DNA from 2 places in the Kushneria sp. AK178 genome. Region 1 is predicted to be linked to the other one. Evidence: predicted binding sites of a transcription regulator. Region 1 holds the regulator's gene; the other holds the start of a gene.

Region 1 (11,545 bases):
GGCGCGGCCAGCATCAGAAGGGACATGATGTTGGCGGCATCGGCACATCTCTCGCCATGACAGACCGTGACACGCGACTCAAAGGGCTGACAGCACTGCACCAGCCGTGTGGCAGCCCGGGCGTGCAGTCCGCGACGATTGGTCAGTGTCAGGTCACGCTGAAGCATCACCCGCCTCGCTGACAGCGCGCTGGATGGTCAGCTCACGATGGCGAATGCGCACGGCCGGGAACTGGTCGGCAAAGTGCTCGCCAAGCTGCTCGGCCAGATAGACCGAGCGGTGCTGGCCGCCGGTACAGCCAATGGCCACGGTCAGATAGCTGCGATGACTGGCCAGGTAGGAGGGCAGCCAGCGTTCCAGCCACTGACAGATGTCGCCGAACATCGCCCTGACTTCATCGTGGGCCTCCAGAAAGGCGATCACGTCATCGTCCTGCCCGGTCTGGGTTCGATAGCGCGGATCCCAGTAGGGGTTGGGCAGACAGCGCACGTCAAACACCATGTCGGCATCCAGCGGCACGCCGCGCTTGAAACCGAAGGATTCAAAGGTCAGCGTCAGATCGTTGATGTCGTGACGCGCCACCTGCTCGGCCACACGGCGTCTTAGATCGTGCACCGACTGAGCGGAGGTATCGATGATCAGATCGGCCGTATGGCGCAGGGGAGAGAGAAACTGATGCTCCGCCTCGATCGCCTCGGCCAGTGTCATCTGGGTCTCCCGCGTGAGCGGATGACGTCGTCGGGTGGCGGCATAGCGCTCCAGCAGGACGCGGGAGTCTGCCGTCAGATAGACCACCCGGCAGTGAATGCCGCGTGTGGAGAGGGCTTCCAGAAGCTCCGGAAAGCGCTCGAGCGCGTCGGGCAGGTTGCGGGCATCGATGCTGACCGCGACCCGATTGCGGTGTGGACTGCCGGCCTGAAGTTCGTCGACCAGGGCAGAGAGAAGCATCGCCGGAAGATTGTCGATGGCGTAAAAGCCCTGATCTTCCAGCGCCTGCAGCGCAATGGATTTACCGGAACCGGAGCGTCCACTGACGATAACAAGTTCCATGGCCATGCGGCTTATACTCGCGTGGAAAGTTGGCTGATGGCCTGCATCAGGATGTCGTGAAGTTCCTGCGCATCCCGGGCATTACGCAGGGCGTGACGGGTCTCGGCGGCGTTCATGACTTCAGCAATCTGTGCCAGCAGAGACAGGTGCGTGTCCTCGGCGGTTTCAGGGACCAGCAGGACAAACAGCAGATCGACAGGCTCGCCATCGATGGCATCGAAATCCACGGCCTGCTGAAGACGCATGAATCCGGCCAGCGGCTGACGGCAGTGCGAGTTGCGTGCATGGGGAATGGCCACGCCATTCCCCACGCCGGTGCTCCCCAGACGTTCCCTGCTGATCAGACGGGTAAAGACTTCCTGACTGTCGAGACTGGGAATGTTTTGTGAGATGAACCCGCTGAAAAATTCCAGCACACGCTTTTTACTGCCGCCTTCCACATCAAACAGGACTCGGTCGAAAGGGAGTATCTGGTCAAGTGTCATGGGTTACAGGTATTTGCCGTTGCCCTGGGAGCGGGCCTGTGTTTTTTCCTTGTGCTTGAGCAGCTGACGATCAAGCTTCTCGGTCAAGGCGTCGATGGCAACATAAAGGTCTTCCTGCTCGGCCTGGGCGTGAAGCTCGGCACCGGCGGCGTGGAGCGTGGCCGCAGCCTGCTGGCGCTCCTTTTCGACAGACAGGGTCACCTGGACGTTGGTGATGTTGTCATAGTGGCGTTCCAGTTTGGCAAGCTTTTGATTGACGTGCTCGCGCAGTGCATCGGTCAGTTCGACGTGGTGCCCGGTAATATTTACCTGCATGGCATGCTCCCTGAATCGAAACGGATAACCGACAGCCTGGCCAGGCTGCCGGACCTGCAAGCCTCTCCGGCTACCATCAGATTGTAACGCTTTTCCCGTTGGCGCAAACCCTGAATCGTGGCGTTATTTGTTCCAGGACTGTCGGACATGTCATATCACGTGATTCAGGCCAGTCGCTTGCGCTCGCTGGAGGAGGGAATACCCATCGCCTCGCGATACTTGGCCACGGTGCGTCTGGCCACCATGATGCCGCTGTCGGCCAGCAGCTGTACCAGCCGGGCATCGGACAGCGGACGTCGCGGTGTTTCATCACCAATGAGCTTGCGTATCCGGGCGCGAATGGCCGTACTGGCGTGAGCATCACCCTCCTGGCCGACATGGCTCGAGAAGAAATACTTGAGCTCCATGACGCCGCGCGGGGTATGAATGTATTTGCGGGTTGTCACGCGCGAAATGGTGGATTCATGCATGTCCACGGCCCGGGCAATATCGGCCAGAACCATGGGCTTGAGGGCCTCATCCCCGTGTTCGATAAAGTCTGCCTGACGCGTCATGATCTCCTGGCCCACGCGCAGCAGGGTATCATTGCGGCTCGACAGGCTCTTGAGCAGCCAGCGCGCCTCCTGAAGATGCTGCTTGAGAAAGGTGTTGTCCTCGCTTTTGTCGGCGCGGCGCACCAGGGCGGCATAGTCGGGCTGGATACGAAGCCGCGGCAGGGCGTTTTGATTGAGCTCGACCTGCCAGCCGTGGCGGGGGTGATGTCGCAGGATCAGATCCGGGGTCACAAGATGCTGATCGACATCTTCAAAGGCCGCGCCGGGACGCGGATTGAGCGCGCGTATGGTGGCGATCACGTCATCGAGCGCCTGGTCGTCGAGGTTCAGGCGACGCTTGAGCAGGCGGCGATCATTCTGTCCCAGCGGCTCGAGAAACTGGCGGACCATGCGGCGGGTCTGGGCAAGCCAGGGCGTGTCAGCGGGTAACTGATCGAGCTGCAGCAGCAGACACTCGCGCAGATCACGGGCAAAGACGCCCGTGGGGTCACACTGCTGCAGTCGCGCCAGCATGTGCTCCATCTCGGTCTGGACGAGATCGTTCAGGCCCTGCTGACGCAGCCCGCCGGCCAGCTCCTCCAGGTCCGTGCCGAGATAGCCGCTGGGCGCCAGTGCGTCCAGCAGGGTATCGGTGATCAGCTGCTCGCGCGCGTCCATGTCCATCAGCGCGATCTGCTCGCGCACGTGCGAGGCCAGATCGGTGGCCACGGCGTTGTGCTCGATATTCCAGCCGTCTTCCGCGGCGCCCGGCGCGGGGCCGTTGGTATACACATCGTCCCAGCGGGCATCCAGCGGCAGCTCCTCGGGGATACTGTCGGCCCAGTCCTCCCGGTCTGCCGGCGTTTCCGGCGGTTCGATGCTCTGCTCTTCCTCGACATCCAGCAGCGGGTTGCTCTCCAGCGCCATCTGAAGCTCCTGCTGCAGATCCAGCGTGGACAGCTGCAGCAGGTGGATGGCCTGCTGCAGCTGCGGCGTCATGGTGAGCTGGGTGCCAGTGCGTAGCTGTAAGGCGGGTTTCATCATGGTTATAACGCCCGGTCGCCAACGTTTGATGCCACGCTATCCAGTCCGCGGCGACCTTGCAAGTGCTGAAGGCGTTACATGTTGCAAATACCGTGCCATCGGTCGGTAAGCCGATGAGGTCAAAGGCGAAACTCGTGGCCCAGATAGACATCGCGGACGTGCTGGTTGTTCAGCACGGCGTTGGCATCGCCTTCGGCAATGATCAGGCCGCTGCCGACGATATAGGCGTTATCGCAGATGTCGAGCGTTTCACGCACGTTGTGATCGGTAATCAACACGCCGATGCCGCGGGTGCGGAGCTGGCGGATGATGCCCTTGATCTCGCCGACCGAGATGGGATCCACACCGGCAAAGGGTTCATCAAGCAGAATGAAGGCCGGCTCGATGGCGAGTGCCCGGGCGATCTCGACACGCCGGCGCTCGCCGCCGGAAAGGCTCATGCCCATGTTGTCGCGGATATGGGTGATGCTGAACTCCTCGAGCAGCTGATCGAGACGGTCGCGGCGCTGTTGGCGATCAAGGTCCTTGCGCGTCTCGAGAATGGCCATGATGTTGTCGGCCACCGAGAGCTTGCGAAAGATGGAGGCTTCCTGCGGCAGATAGCTGATGCCGGCATGGGCGCGCTTGTGCATCGGGCTGCGGCTCAGGTCCAGGTCGTCGATGGCGACACGGCCGGCATCGGCCTGGATCAGTCCCACGATCATGTAAAACGAGGTGGTCTTGCCCGCCCCGTTGGGGCCCAGCAGTCCCACGATCTCGCCCTGTCGAATCGACAGGCTGATGTCCTGAACGACACGGCGCCCCTTGAAGCTCTTGGCCAGATGGGCTGCGTGAAGGGTTTTCATTAATTGCTGCTGCCCTGTTGATCCTCGGGAGTGAGCTGCATGCGAACGCGGCCGCCCGAGCTGTCACCAGTGCTGCTGCCCTGAGCGCTCTGACTGCCGCGGGCGTTGACCTGACGGGAGTCGAGGAAATACTCCACGTAGCCGCCGTTGAAGGTGTCCCCGCTTTGATGCAGCTCGGCGTTGCCGATCAGCTCGACCCGCCGCTCTCCAGCGTGATAGATGATGGTGTTGCCCCAGCCCTTGGCGAGCGGGTCATTGGGCGCCGGCTGCTGTTCGATATAGGCGCGGCCGCCGCTGCCCCCGTTGGCGGTCAGACTCGACAGCCCGCCGCCCTGCGCCCGCTGCAGCTCGACCCGGCTGGAGCGCAGTTTCATGGTGCCCTGATCGACCTCGACAGTGCCGGTATAGACGGCCGTGCCGGCGCGGTTATCGATGTTGAGCTCGTCGGCGCCGATATTGATGGGCTTCTGGCGATCGCTTTCCAGGGCCATGGCCTGCTGGCCGAGCAGTGCCAGCAGCAGGGCAGAGGTACACAGCAGCACAGGGCGCGTCATGGGAGATCCTTGTCATCATTCATGGTTGAAAAAGGCGGCGATTATCGGTCAACGGGCGGGTGCAACCCCTGCACATTGCCTTCGAGCGTCATGCGATCCTCGTTGACCCAGCCGTCAAAACGGTCGCCGCGGGTGCGCTGCTCGTTCCGGGTAAACACGGCGTCGCCATCGCTCCAGGCATGTTGCGACGGAACATCATAATGCAGCACATTCGTTTCCAGTTGCCACCCGTCCGCCGGCTGACGCAGCACGGCATTGCCGGCCAGCTCGAACGTGTTGGCATCCGGGCCGAGCGTGGCGCGCTCGCCATCCGCCGTCCAGCGGTTGCCATCACTGCCGAGCAGCGTGAAATGTGGCGTGACGGCGCGAGTGACGTCATCCTCGGGCGTATGCGATACCCGCGGGCTCTCCATGGTCTGTGCCACACGGCCCTGCTCATCGAAGCGGGTATAGTTGACGCCCTCAAGATAGTAATCGGGCACGCCCGCGTCGCTGTCCGGTGCCGGGCCGGGCGTCATCAGGGTGTTACGCTGATCGATCAGCGTCAGGACGCCGCCCAGTGCCAGTACCAGCACCAGAATGCCAAGGCGTGTCCGGGTTTGTCCGGTCGGTAGCCTGTCGCGAAAAGCCATATACACGTCCTGTCGGGTCTTTGAAGCAGCCTCAGGGCCACTCATGCGCGTTAATGATATCCTGGCGGACGCCACGCGCGCTCAGCAGCCATTCGCAGAGTTCACGGACCGCGCCATGGCCGCCGGATGCCCGGGTTACCATGTCGGCGCGCTGACGAATATAGTCCGGCGCGTCGGCCACCGTCACGCCAAGCCCCGCATACATGATGGCACCGAGGTCGGGAAGATCGTCCCCGCAGTAGCAGACCGCCCGCGCTTCCAGCCCGGACGCTGCCATCAGGGTCTCGAGCGCGACCTGTTTGTCGTCACGTCCCTGAATGACATGGCGAATGCCCAGTTCCTGCGCACGGCGGTCGACGGCCGGCGAGATGCGTCCGGTAATCAGGGCAACATCAATGCCGGTCTGCATGATCAGCTTGAGTCCGAGGCCGTCACGGACATGAAATACCTTGTCGCCATCATGCTGTGGCTGCGAGGCATATCGAAGGCGGCCATCGGTCAGGACGCCGTCGACATCCAGCGCCAGCAGGCGAATGGCGTGCGCGCGCGCTGTCAGCTCGGTAGTCGTGTTGTCGGGTTCTGTCATGATGGGGAAGCCTCCGGTGTGGCGAACGAGTGCCGGCAGGCCGTCCGGATGCCGTACCGCTCTGGGGTCGAGTGTGCATCGGGATGGTGCTAGACAATGCCGCTTCTGAGCAGGTCATGCATCTTGAGAAGCCCGATGGGGCGGTGCCGGTCATCGACAATGACCAGCGCCGTAATGCGGTGATCCTCCATGACCCTGACGGCTTCCGCGGCAAGCGTATGGGCCTCGATGGTACGCCCACCCGGTGTCATGACCTCTTCAATCAACAGCTGTCGCACATCGCCGTGGCGATCGATCGTGCGGCGCAGATCGCCATCGGTGTAGATGCCCGCAAGACGGTCGCTGTCGTCCGTAACGCAGGTAAAGCCGTGGCCCTTGCGGGTCATTTCCACCAGCGCCTCGCTGAGACGCGCGCCGTGATGGATGATCGGGAGTTCATCACCGGTATGCATCAGATCTTCCACCCGCAGCAGCAACCGCTTGCCCAGGGTGCCGCCCGGATGGGACAGGGCGAAGTCCTCCGGGCCGAAACGTCGCGCCTCGAGCAGAGCGATCGCCAGCGCATCGCCCAGCGCCAGCGCCGCCGTGGTGGACGATGTCGGGGCAAGGTTCAGGGGGCAGGCTTCCTGGGTCACGCTGACATCAAGATGGACATCGGCGTGTCGGGCAAGACTGGATGAGGCATTGCCGGTCATCGCAATCACGGTCGTCCCCAGGCGCTTGAACAGGGGCAGCAGGGCGGTCAGCTCGGCGGTTTCCCCGGAGTTGGACAGCGCCAGTACCAGATCATTGCGTACCAGCATGCCCAGATCGCCGTGGCTGGCTTCGCCGGCGTGGACAAAAAACGCCGGCGTGCCGGTGCTGGCCAGGGTGGCGGCCATTTTGCGCCCCACATGGCCGGATTTGCCGACGCCGGTCACCACGACGCGGCCACTGCACGACAGTATATGCCGGCAGGCGCGATTAAAGGGCTCGTCGAGGCGTTCGCGCAGATCGCTCAGGGCGTTCTGCTCGAGCAGCAGTGTGCGTCGGGCACTGGCCAGGAAGTCATGATCGGTGTCAGGTGTCATCATGGCACCGGATTCTGACGCCGGATGCCCCCGGGCACAAGCATCGCAATGTCGGCAGGGCGCCATGGGGGACAGGGCCAAAAGCGTGCAGGGGCCCTGGTGAAAGGCCGGTTTCCATGCCGTTGTGGCAGTTGCCTTCAACGGGCACTGGTGGGGGCGGGTATAATTCGGATACGATGTTCGCTAACTCCCTATCCTTTTGTGTCTACTCAGGAGTTGTATGTCCGACTCAACACTGGTCAGCGTCGAGAATCTTCATTTCTCGCGAGCTGGCAGACCCATTTTTTCGGGCGTTGATCTGGAGATTCCAAAAGGGCGCATCACGGCCATCATGGGACCCAGTGGCACCGGCAAGACCACCATGCTCAAGCTGATCGCCGGACAGCTCATGCCGGATTCGGGCAGTGTGCATGTCGGCAATGACAATGTGCATCGACTGTCCCGTCAGGCGCTTTTCAGGATGCGCCGCCGTATGGGGATGCTGTTTCAGAGCGGGGCGCTCTTTTCGGATCTGAGTGTCTTTGAAAACGTGGCCTTTCCGCTGCGGGTTCATACCAGGCTGCCGGAGCACATGATTCGTGACCTCGTGCTGATCAAGCTGCAGGCCGTGGGCCTGCGTGGCGCCCGGGATTTCATGCCAGCCGAGCTGTCGGGCGGCATGACCCGGCGTGTGGCGCTGGCACGGGCCATTGCGCTGGACCCGGATCTGATCATGTACGATGAGCCCTTCGTCGGTCAGGACCCCATTTCCATGGGCGTGCTGGTCACGCTGATCCGCCGGCTCAACAGCGCCTTCAACATGACCGCCATCGTGGTGTCCCATGATATCAAGGAGACGCTGTCGATCGCCGATCATGTCTATGTCATTGCCGATGGCCGCGTGATGGCCAGTGGCTCGCCGGCCTCGCTGCGCGAAGCACAGGACCCCCGGGTCAGCCAGTTCATTCGCGGTGAGCCTGATGGACCGGTGCCCTTTCATTATCCTTCGAAGAACTTTTACGAGGATATTCTTGCGCCATCGGAGGTGTCGTGATGTCACCGTTGACGTCTCTGGGGCACAAGACGCTGAATACGCTCGAATCGCTGGGTCGCAGTGCCATCTTTCTGGTACAGGCCCTGTGTCATCTGCCCCGCCTTCAGGGCGTCAGTCTGTGGCTGCGACAGATGTATTTCGTGGGCGTCATGTCGCTGCCCATTGTGGCCGTTTCAGGCCTTTTTATCGGCATGGTCATCGCGCTTCAGGGCTATCTGGTGCTGTCCGGCTTCGGCGCCGATGAGGCGCTGGGCCAGATGGTGGCGCTGTCGCTCTTGCGGGAGCTTGCGCCCGTTGTGACGGCGCTGCTCTTTGCCGGTCGCGCCGGCTCGGCCCTGACGGCCGAAATCGGGCTCATGAAGGCGACCGAGCAGCTCTCCAGCATGGAGATGATCGGTGTTGATCCGTTGCGTCGGGTGATCTCGCCGCGGCTCTGGGCGGGATTCGTCTCCATGCCGATACTGACTGTCTTTTTCAGCGTGATCGGTATCATGGGCGGCTATATCGTCGGCGTGGACTGGCTGGGCGTCGATCAGGGCTCGTTCTGGGGCAACATGCAGGGCAGCGTCATCTTCATGGATGATGTCATGAACGGCATGCTGAAAAGCGTGGTCTTCGGTGTCGTCGTGACATGGATCGCCGTTTTTCAGGGCTACGATCTCATCCCGACCTCCGAGGGGATCTCGCGCGCCACGACCCGAACCGTCGTCTTTGGCTCGCTGGCCGTACTGGGGCTGGATTTCATTTTGACCGCGCTGATGTTTGGAGAATTCTGATGAAGCGCTCTAAGTGGCTTGAAACCGGTGTTGGCGCCTTTGTGCTGGCCGGTTTTCTGGGACTCGTCTTTCTGGGTCTGCAGGTAAGTGGCCTTGCTCCAGGGCAGGCTGAACAGAATTTCACGGTGCATGCGAACTTCAGCAATATCGGTGGTCTGAAAGAGCGTTCACGCGTCACCATGGCGGGCGTTACCGTGGGCCGTATTACCGACATCGAGCTGGACCCGCAGTGGCTTGAAGGGCGTGTGACCATGCAGATCGATGGCGATGTCGGTGAAAAACTGACGGAAGATTCCACGGCATCTATTCTGACGGCAGGACTTCTGGGCGAGAAATACATCGGTCTTTCGACCGGCGGGGCGCCTGAAATGATCGAGGATGGGGGCACCATTCGCGACACCCAGTCGGCGCTGGTACTGGAAGAGTTGATTCAGCAGTTCGTATCGAACATGTCCAAATAAACCGGACACATGGCGGGCGCCGATATGCCGTGCGGCGCCTGCACGGTCCGTAGAGCCAGGAGGTGGCATCAATGAAAAGAGTCTCCCGTTATGTTGGTGTACTGGTCGCCGCCATGCTCGGTATGGGGGTCATGTCGGCCCAGGCAGCCAATCAGTCGCCGCACGAAGTGGTCAGTCAGAGCGTCGAGCAGCTGATGTCCAGACTCGACAACAATCAGCAGCGCTATCGCGATAATCCCGACGAGCTCAGACAGGTTGTCGATCAGAACATCGACCCCATCGTTGACTGGCGCTACGCCTCGGCAAGCGTCATGGGCAAGTACTTTCAGGCGGCAAGCCCCGAGCAGCGCAGCCGGTTTGCGCGCGTGTTCAAGCAGACGCTGATCGATACCTATGCTCAGGGGCTGGTGACGTTTGACTACGAGGACGTGCGGGTACTGGATAATAACCAGAACACGCGCTACGACGATCAGGCCAGTGTCGATATGGAAGTCATCGCCACCAACGGCGAGCGCTATCCGGTCTCCTACACGCTTCGCGAGCGTGACGGTGAATGGAAGGTCATCAATGTGGTGGTCAACGGCATCAATCTGGGACTGACCTTCCGCAATCAGTTTGATCAGTCCATGCGTTCCAACAACCGTGACTTTGATGCCGTCATCAACAGCTGGTCGCCCGATGTCGATCTGGAAGAGGGTGATGGAGACAACCAGAAGGCTCAGGGCTGATGAGCGAGACGCTCTACAGTGATGACGCCGCAACGCTTGAAGCCCGCGATGCTGCCCTGTATCTGAAGGGGGCGCCGGGCTTTGACAATGCGCCGGATCTGGCCTCGGCCGGTATTCACTGGCTGCAGGGCCGCAGCGAATCATCGGTGTCCTTCAACCTGTGCGGCGTGGACCGTACCAGCAGTGCCACCATCTCGGTACTGCTCGAATGGTTGCGCGCCGCCCAGGCGGGCAGGCTGGAAGTGGATCGCATCACGCTCTCCGATCGCATGCGCGAGCTGATCGAGATGGCGGAGCTCAGCGATGTCTTTCCGGCCCACGAGACCTCGTTTGCAACTGCCGATGAGCCATGACCGTAAGCGCCGGCAGGGCGAATGATCCGAAAGCGGCGTCCATGACGCCGCTTTTTTGGTTGTCCATTCGCGCCGGGTCGTGCTTTTCATTTACCATTGGCGACCAACAAACCAGCGAAGGAGTCATCATGCAGCCTGATGAAGTCAAGCGCCTGCTTGAGGCGCGAGTCGAATCCTGTGAATTTCGTGTTCAGGGAGAGGGGTGCAACTTTCAGGTCACCGCCATCGGTGATGTCTTTGAAGGCATGACACCCGTCAAGCGTCAGCAGCTGATCTATTCGGCGCTGTCCGAAGAAATTGCCAGCGGCGCGCTGCATGCCATCAGCATTAAAACCATGACCTCGGCGCAGTGGGCCGAAGCGTCGCCCGATTCAGATCGTGCCTGATTGCCGTGGAAGTCTGGTGAATGGATAAACTGATTATCAGCGGTGGTCGGCCGCTGTCCGGCGAAGTCTGGACGTCGGGTGCCAAGAATTCGGCCCTGCCCATTCTTGCGGCCACGTTGCTGGCCGATGAGCCGGTCACCATCGGCAACCTGCCTCATCTGCAGGACATTACCACAACGCTCGAGCTGCTCGGCCGCATGGGTGTCGAACCCATCATGGGCGAAAAGATGAGCATTCAGCTCGATGGTCGGGTCAGGGACTGTCACGCGCCTTATGATCTGGTCAAGAAGATGCGGGCCTCGATTCTGGTGCTGGGACCGCTTCTGGCGCATTTCGGCACGGCCGATGTCTCGCTGCCCGGCGGCTGCGCCATCGGCACGCGTCCGGTGGACCTGCATATTCGCGGCCTGCAGGCCATGGGGGCCGATATCCGCGTCGAGGGCGGCTACATTCGTGCCAGAGCGAACGGCGGTCTCAAGGGCGCCCATATCGTGCTGGATACGGTGACGGTGACAGGGACCGAAAATCTCTTGATGGCGGCCACGCTGGCCGAAGGCCGCACCGTGCTGGAAAACGCTGCCCGCGAGCCGGAAATCGTGGATCTGGCCGAGTGTCTGATTGCGATGGGCGCCAGAATCAGCGGGCACGGCAGCAGTACCATCACCATCGAGGGCGTCAAGCGTCTGCATGGCTG
Region 2 (6,443 bases), 1.7 Mb from region 1:
GCATACCGAGCCGTGCTTCCAGTAGTCGTCGCGGCGCTGGTGGCGCAGCCACTTCGCCAGCCACAGCCCGCTGCCGGTGAGCCGCTCGTGCCACATGTCGCGCCAGCGTTCGCCCACCAGCGCCGGGTCGGGCGGACAGGCGTTGCCGTCAAACATGGTCGAGGCCCACGAGAGGTTGTCGACCAGCAGGCAGCCGCCCATGTGGTGCACGTCGTCGGCGTAGCGGTCATCGGTGGAACAGATCGTGATGATCGCCTTGAGGGCCGGGGGCTGCAGGGCGGCGAGCTGCAGGCCGTTGAAGCCGCCCCAGGAGATGCCCACCATGCCGACGCTGCCGTTGCACCAGCGCTGGCGCGCCAGCCATTCGATGATGGCAACGCCGTCATCGAGCTCGCTCTGGCAATACTCATCCTCGAGGACGCCGTCGGACTCGCCGGTACCGCGGATATCGACGCGTACCCCGGCGTAGCCGTGGCCGGCCCAGTAGTGATGCATGCCGGCGTCGCGCTGGGCCGTGAGATCGCGCTTGCGATAGGGCAGGTACTCGAGGATGGCGGGCACCGGCGGCCCCTCGGCCGGGCGCCGGATGCGGGCTGCCAGACGCAGGCCGTCGGGCAAATCGATCCAGGTCTCCTCTTCGAGCACCCGGTGGGGAAAGTCGTTGATGATCTGCATGGCGATTCCCTGAAAAGCGACGCCTCAGCCGGCCACGTCGGTAAACTCGAAGGTCAGCCGCTCGGCGAGCCGGCGGTAGTTCGCCTCCAGCGCGTCGCTGCTGTCGGCCCCCATCCAGACATGGGCCAGCGCAAAGCTGTAGCTGTCCTGTTCGGGCAGCCCGGAAAGACGCTGGCCGGCGGTGACCTGCAGCTCGATCACGGTGCCGGGGAACGCCTCGCCCAGCGCCGTGAGTTCCTGATCATCCGGCACGCGACTGACCGTGGCGTCGGTGAAGAACACCCGGTAGAAGAACTTGCCGGCGACCGGAAATTCGCCCGCGCGGTGAGGCATGTCGGGCCTTTGGCCCAGTGCCAGATCGACCGTGACCTGCTGATGGCTGACGCCGTCGACCTTCTCGAAGAGGTCGCAGTGGGACTGGGAGATACGGGTGTTGATCTCCAGCAGCCAGATCCGGTTTTGCACCTCGTCCCAGAAGAACTCGACGTTGAAGGCGGCGTTATCGAAGCCGATGTGCTCGAGAACCGTGACGGTCAGCTCGCGCATCTTCACCTGAATCGGCTCGGGCAGTCTCGAGGGGTAGTGGTAGCAGAAAAAACTGAGTACCCGGGGGTAGCGCAGCGAATCGACGATGCCGTAGGGAACGACCTGCCCTTCATGGACATAGCCCTCCACCGTGCACTGCCAGCCGCCGATGATCTCTTCGGCCATGCAGAAGCCGCCGTCCACGGCGCGCACCGCCTCGGGCACCTCGGCCTGATCGAGAATGAAGTTGAACGGTTCGGAGATCAGCCCGATCTGGTCGCGCAGCTGGGCAATGGCGGCGATGAAGTCTTCGGGGCTGTCGATGCGAAACCCGAGCCGTGAGCCGGATGACTTGATCGGCTTGATGAAAAAGGGGAAGTAGAGCCCCGCCTGACCGATGACCGACAGGGCGTCGTCATCGAAGGGGTCGAAGGCGGTAAAGCGCGGGATATAGTTGCCGATGACCTCGCGCTGCACCAGCCGGCTCCAGTACTTGTGCTCGCACTTCAAAAGGCTCTCGAGGCTGGTCGTGCGGGTGCCGAAGCGCTGGCACAGCAGCGGCAGCATGGTCGAGACGGGAAAGTCCATGTAGCCGACGATGGCATCGATAGGCCCGTCGAAGGCAGCAAGCGTGGCGCCGGCGCGCTCGACCATCGCCTCGATGGGAAAGATTTCGGTGTCGTACACCTCGGCAGGCTCGATGACCCCGAGGAAGTTATAGCGCTCGGCACCTCTCAGCCTACTTAATCGCGCGCGATTGAAATCGTTAAGGCCTACCACGAAGATATTCTGCGTGTTCATGTTGTTATCCCTCTGCTTGCCGTGACGGAGCGGGTGCAGCGGCTTCCAAGGTTGCCTGCTACTCAAGCGTAGCGCGCTTCTGCCGTCAGCGGCGCTTTTTGGACCATTGACGCATCCTGAGGGGCGTGACAAGTGCGGGATACGACGGCGCGGCGGTCGGCAGTTCGAGCGGTGCGGGCGTTAGTGGTGTCGGCCAGACCGGCAGGCGGGGCGAACGTGACACGGGGCGACCCGGGCGGGCCGCCCCTGCCGGGCGTTACTGCCCCGGGGCGTGATGCGTGTGCCAGTGGCGGGCAATGTCCACGCGGCGGGTGACCCACACCCGATCGTGCGCCTCGATGTGATCGAGAAAGCGCTGCAGGGCCCGGAAGCGCCCGGGCCGGCCGATCAGACGGCAGTGCAGGCCGATCGAAAGCATCTTGGGGGACTCGGCGCCTTCCTCATAGAGCACGTCAAAGGCGTCCTTCAGATAGTTGAAGAACGGATCGCCGTAGTTGAACCCGCCCGGGGAGGCGAAGCGCATGTCGTTGGTGTCGAGCGTATAGGGCACCACCAGGTGATCGCGCGATTCGCCCTCGGCGTTGTCGACCTGGGTCCAGAAGGGCAGATCATCGCCGTAGTAGTCCGAATCGTAGAGAAAGTGCTCGTGCTCGCCCACCAGTGCCCGCGTATTGGGGCTGTCGCGGCCGGTGTACCAGCCCGGCGGCAGCTCGCCGGTCAGCTTCTGGTGCAGTTCAATTGCCTGCACCATCATGGTGCGCTCCTGCTCGATGCTCATGTCCTGATAGTGAATCCAGCGCAGCGCGTGGCAGGCGATCTCGTGGCCGGCCTCCTGAAAGGCGCTGACCACTTCCGGATAGCGCGCCATCGCCATGGTCACGCCAAAGACCGTCAGCGGCAGATTGCGGCGCTCGAACTCGCGCAGGATGCGCCAGACCCCGGCGCGCGAGCCGTACTCGTAGAGCGACTCCAGGCTCATGTGGCGGTCGGGGTAGGGGGCGGCGCCGATGATGTCGGAAAGAAACGTTTCGCTGTGGGCATCGCCGTGGAGCACGCTGTTCTCGCCGCCCTCCTCGTAGTTGAGCACGAACTGCACCGCGACCCGGGCACCGCCCGGCCATTTCGGGTCCGGCGGATTGGCGCCGTAGCCGCGCAGATCGCGGGGATAGTGATCGAGATAAAGATTGTGTCTCATGAGGTGCTCCGGCCGAGATGTTCAAAGGCGCCGTGAATGGGCTTGGCAATGGGGGCGGCGCGGTCGCCCTTTTTGGAGACCGGATAGCCGGTGGCGCTGGCCGCTTCCAGCAGGGCCACACCGGCGGTGACGCCGTCGATGATCGGTACGCCGAGCGTCTCGCCCAGCCGCTCGGCCAGCTCGCTCATGCCGGCGCAGCCCAGCAGAATGGCGTCGCTGTCATCCGCCTCGAGCGCGTCCCGGCAGGCGGCCAGCAGCGTGTCGTACACGCTGTCATCCTCGGATTCAAACGCCGCCACCGGCAGCTCGCAGGCGTTCAGGCCGGCGCACTGCTCGCGCTTGCCGTACTCATGCAAAAGCCGCTCGGCGATCGGCAGGGTGCGCGCCAGCGTGGTCACGATCGAAAAACGCCGCGCCACCATGGTGGCCATCTGCATGCCGGCTTCGGCCACGCCCATGACGGGTACGGAAGCCACCTCGCGGGCGGCGGCCAGGCCCGGGTCGCCGAAGCAGGCGATCAGGTAGCCATCGACGGGCGTGTCGCCGTTTTCGGTCTCGACGATGTGCTCGAGCATGCCGGGCACGGCGATGGCCTCGTCAAAGTGGCCCTCGAGACTGGCCGGCCCGTGGCGCGAGGTCAGCATCAGGATATCGCCGCGCGACACGCGGCGAGCACTGGTGGCAATGCCCTCGCTCATGGCGGTGCTGGTGTTGGGATTGATGACGCAGATGGTCGGGGATCGAGAGGTCATGAGGCACTCGGCTCGCGGTGGTGGCCAAAAAGGTGTTCGAAGTCGGGCAGGGCGTCGCCGCTGGCGGTGAAATCAAGGCTGGCCTCGATATCGCTGAGATGCTGGTGCATCCACGCCTGGGCGGGGGCGAGTTCGCCCGCCGCCAGCAGCTCGATCAGGCCCTGGTGTTCGCCGGGGCAGCCGGCCCGGCCGCGCCCGTAGACGGCGATGATCAGGGAGGTGCGCGACATCAGCTGGGAGAGCGCATCCGACAGCGAGGCGTTGCCGGCAATCGCCATCAGTCGGGCATGAAACCGCGCCGACAGGCGGATCGCCGCTTCACGGCTGGCGTGGCGCTCCTGCTCGGCAAGCTGTGTCAGGGCCTCGAGGTCTGTCGGCGTGAGGTGCGTCATGACCTCGGCCAGCAGCGCGCCCTCGAGCAGGCGCCGTGCCCGGAAGACATCGCGCGCCTCGTCGGGCGTGGGGCTGGTGATCCGGGCGCCGCGATGGCTGCGCAGCGTGACCAGCTGCTCCAGCGCCAGACGCTGCAGCACACGGCGGATCATGGTACGGCTGACGCCAAAGGCACCGGCCAGCGCATCCTCCGGCAGCCGCGCGCCCGGTGAGAGGCGATGCTCCACGATGGCCTCCCACAGCGCCTGATAGATCGCGTCGTCGCTGCGCGTGTCACGTCCGGTCATGATGCCGGCCAACAGGTGAAACTGACGAGTGTCGTTCATGAGGCTCCTGTCATGCTTGTCCTGTCGAATGACTGCCCTGGGAGATTGTATACAAGCATGTTTCGTGCCAGTGCCTTCTGCGGCGGTTTGCCGCGCGCCTGCCACGGTGCAGGACGCTATCAGAACTTTCCGGCAGGTGCATTTTGTATACGATAAAGCCTCTCTTTGGTGCGCATAAGGCGCATGAAGCACTCTTTTGGTGCATCAAAAGAGCGGCGTTTCGACCATGGTCGCCATGCCGCGTGGTATCCCGGGAAGCCGGCGGTCTGCCCCGGGTGCCAAAAAATGGCGTCACAACAGGGGGTTGTGACCGGAACACAAATTTTTAATGTCACCGGCGTCAATCTGGCATGGAGATTGTATACGACGTGACGTGACAGACAGTGTCGGCCACCCGGCCATCGCAGGGCTGCCATCGGCAGCGCAACGATCCTTCATGGAGTCGCTCATGAACAACACCAGCCCCCAGGCACCCGAGCCCGCCGCGCCCGACCCGCACCTCTATAACGAGGATCTGGCGCCGGCCCGGCAGAACTGGCGTGCCTACAACATTTTCGCCTTCTGGATGGCCGATATTCACAGCGTTGGTGGCTATGTGCTGGCGGCCAGTCTGTTCGGCCTCGGGCTGATGGGGTGGCAGGTCCTGGTTTCGCTGCTGGTCGGCATCCTCATCGTGCAGTGTTTTGCCAACGCTGTGGCGCGGCCCAGCCAGCGCACCGGCGTGCCCTTTCCGGTGATCTGTCGCATGGCCTTCGGCACGAAGGGCGCCAACGTGCCGGCGGTTATTCGCGGCATCATCGCGGTGGTGTGGTACGGCATCCAGACCTGGCTGGCTTCCAACGCGCTGCTGCTGGTACTGCTGCGCTGGTTTCCGGGGCTCGAGGGCTGGACCGAGGTGAGCTTTCTGGGTCTGTCGGCGCTGGGCTGGCTGTGCTTTGCACTGATGTGGGTGCTGCAGGCGCTGGTGTTCTGGCGCGGCATGGACACCATCCGGCGTTTCAACGACTGGGCCGGGCCGCTGGTCTATGCGGTCATGTTCGCGCTCGCCGGCTGGATCGTCTGGCGCGCCGGGCCCGGCAACATCAGCCTGTCGCTGTCCAGCGAAACCCTGAGTGGCGGCGAGGCGCTGTGGCAGATGGTGGTGGCGGCGGTGCTGGTCGCCGGCTACTTTGCCGGGCCGACGCTCAACTTCGGTGACTTCTCGCGCTACTGCGCCACTGAAAAGGCCGTGCGGCGCGGTAACTTCTGGGGGCTGCCGGTCAACTTCCTGGTGTTTTCCATCATTACCGTGGTGGTGGTGTCCGGTACGCCGCAGGTCTTTGGCGAGATGCTGACCGACCCGATCGAGACCGTGGCGCGTATCGACAGCGTCACCGCTGCCGTGCTGGGCGTGTTTGCCTTTGTGGCCGCCACCATCGGCATCAACATCGTGGCCAACTTCGTCGCACCGGCGTTCGATTTTTCCCACGTCGCTCCCGAGAAGATCAGCTGGCGCATGGGCGGCATGATTGCGGCGGTCGGCTCGATCTTTCTTACGCCGTGGAATCTGTTCAACAATCCCGAGCTGATCCACTACACCGTGGGCGTGCTGGCCGCGCTGATCGGCCCGCTCTACGGCATCATCCTGATGGATTTCTACCGGGTGCGCCGTCAAAGGATCGATCTCGAGGCGCTCTTTTCGTCCGAGCCCGGCAGCACCTATCACTATCAGCGCGGCGTCAATCCGGTTGCGCTGCGCTCGCTGATCATGGGCGGGCTGGTGAGCATTCCGATCAG

The links. The regulator sigma-54, encoded in region 1, starts transcription at its own class of promoters, with help from an activator protein. The targets are predictions, from matches to a motif close to TGGCACNNNNNTTGCTNT.
Region 2: M1D97_RS01935 (NCS1 family nucleobase:cation symporter-1) is a predicted target of sigma-54. The motif match lies at 5,014-5,031, and genes of this name have one in related genera.

The regions. Positions count from the first base shown of each region.
Region 1 is NZ_CP096381.1:2,169,403-2,180,947, reverse strand. It holds gene M1D97_RS09925 (HPr family phosphocarrier protein) at 1-167, opposite strand, end outside; gene rapZ (RNase adapter RapZ) at 154-1,050, opposite strand; gene M1D97_RS09915 (PTS sugar transporter subunit IIA) at 1,062-1,535, opposite strand; gene hpf (ribosome hibernation-promoting factor, HPF/YfiA family) at 1,539-1,850, opposite strand; gene M1D97_RS09905 (RNA polymerase factor sigma-54) at 2,015-3,427, opposite strand; gene lptB (LPS export ABC transporter ATP-binding protein) at 3,547-4,272, opposite strand; gene lptA (lipopolysaccharide transport periplasmic protein LptA) at 4,272-4,826, opposite strand; gene lptC (LPS export ABC transporter periplasmic protein LptC) at 4,868-5,458, opposite strand; gene M1D97_RS09885 (KdsC family phosphatase) at 5,490-6,044, opposite strand; gene M1D97_RS09880 (KpsF/GutQ family sugar-phosphate isomerase) at 6,134-7,114, opposite strand; gene M1D97_RS09875 (ABC transporter ATP-binding protein) at 7,335-8,147, shown strand; gene mlaE (lipid asymmetry maintenance ABC transporter permease subunit MlaE) at 8,147-8,923, shown strand; gene mlaD (outer membrane lipid asymmetry maintenance protein MlaD) at 8,923-9,384, shown strand; gene M1D97_RS09860 (MlaC/ttg2D family ABC transporter substrate-binding protein) at 9,456-10,112, shown strand; gene M1D97_RS09855 (STAS domain-containing protein) at 10,112-10,465, shown strand; gene M1D97_RS09850 (BolA family protein) at 10,594-10,851, shown strand; gene murA (UDP-N-acetylglucosamine 1-carboxyvinyltransferase) at 10,872-11,545, shown strand, end outside.
Region 2 is NZ_CP096381.1:420,170-426,612, forward strand. It holds gene M1D97_RS01910 (CocE/NonD family hydrolase) at 1-675, opposite strand, end outside; gene M1D97_RS01915 (ATP-grasp domain-containing protein) at 700-2,001, opposite strand; gene puuE (allantoinase PuuE) at 2,258-3,196, opposite strand; gene M1D97_RS01925 (aspartate/glutamate racemase family protein) at 3,193-3,948, opposite strand; gene M1D97_RS01930 (GntR family transcriptional regulator) at 3,945-4,667, opposite strand; gene M1D97_RS01935 (NCS1 family nucleobase:cation symporter-1) at 5,116-6,443, shown strand, end outside.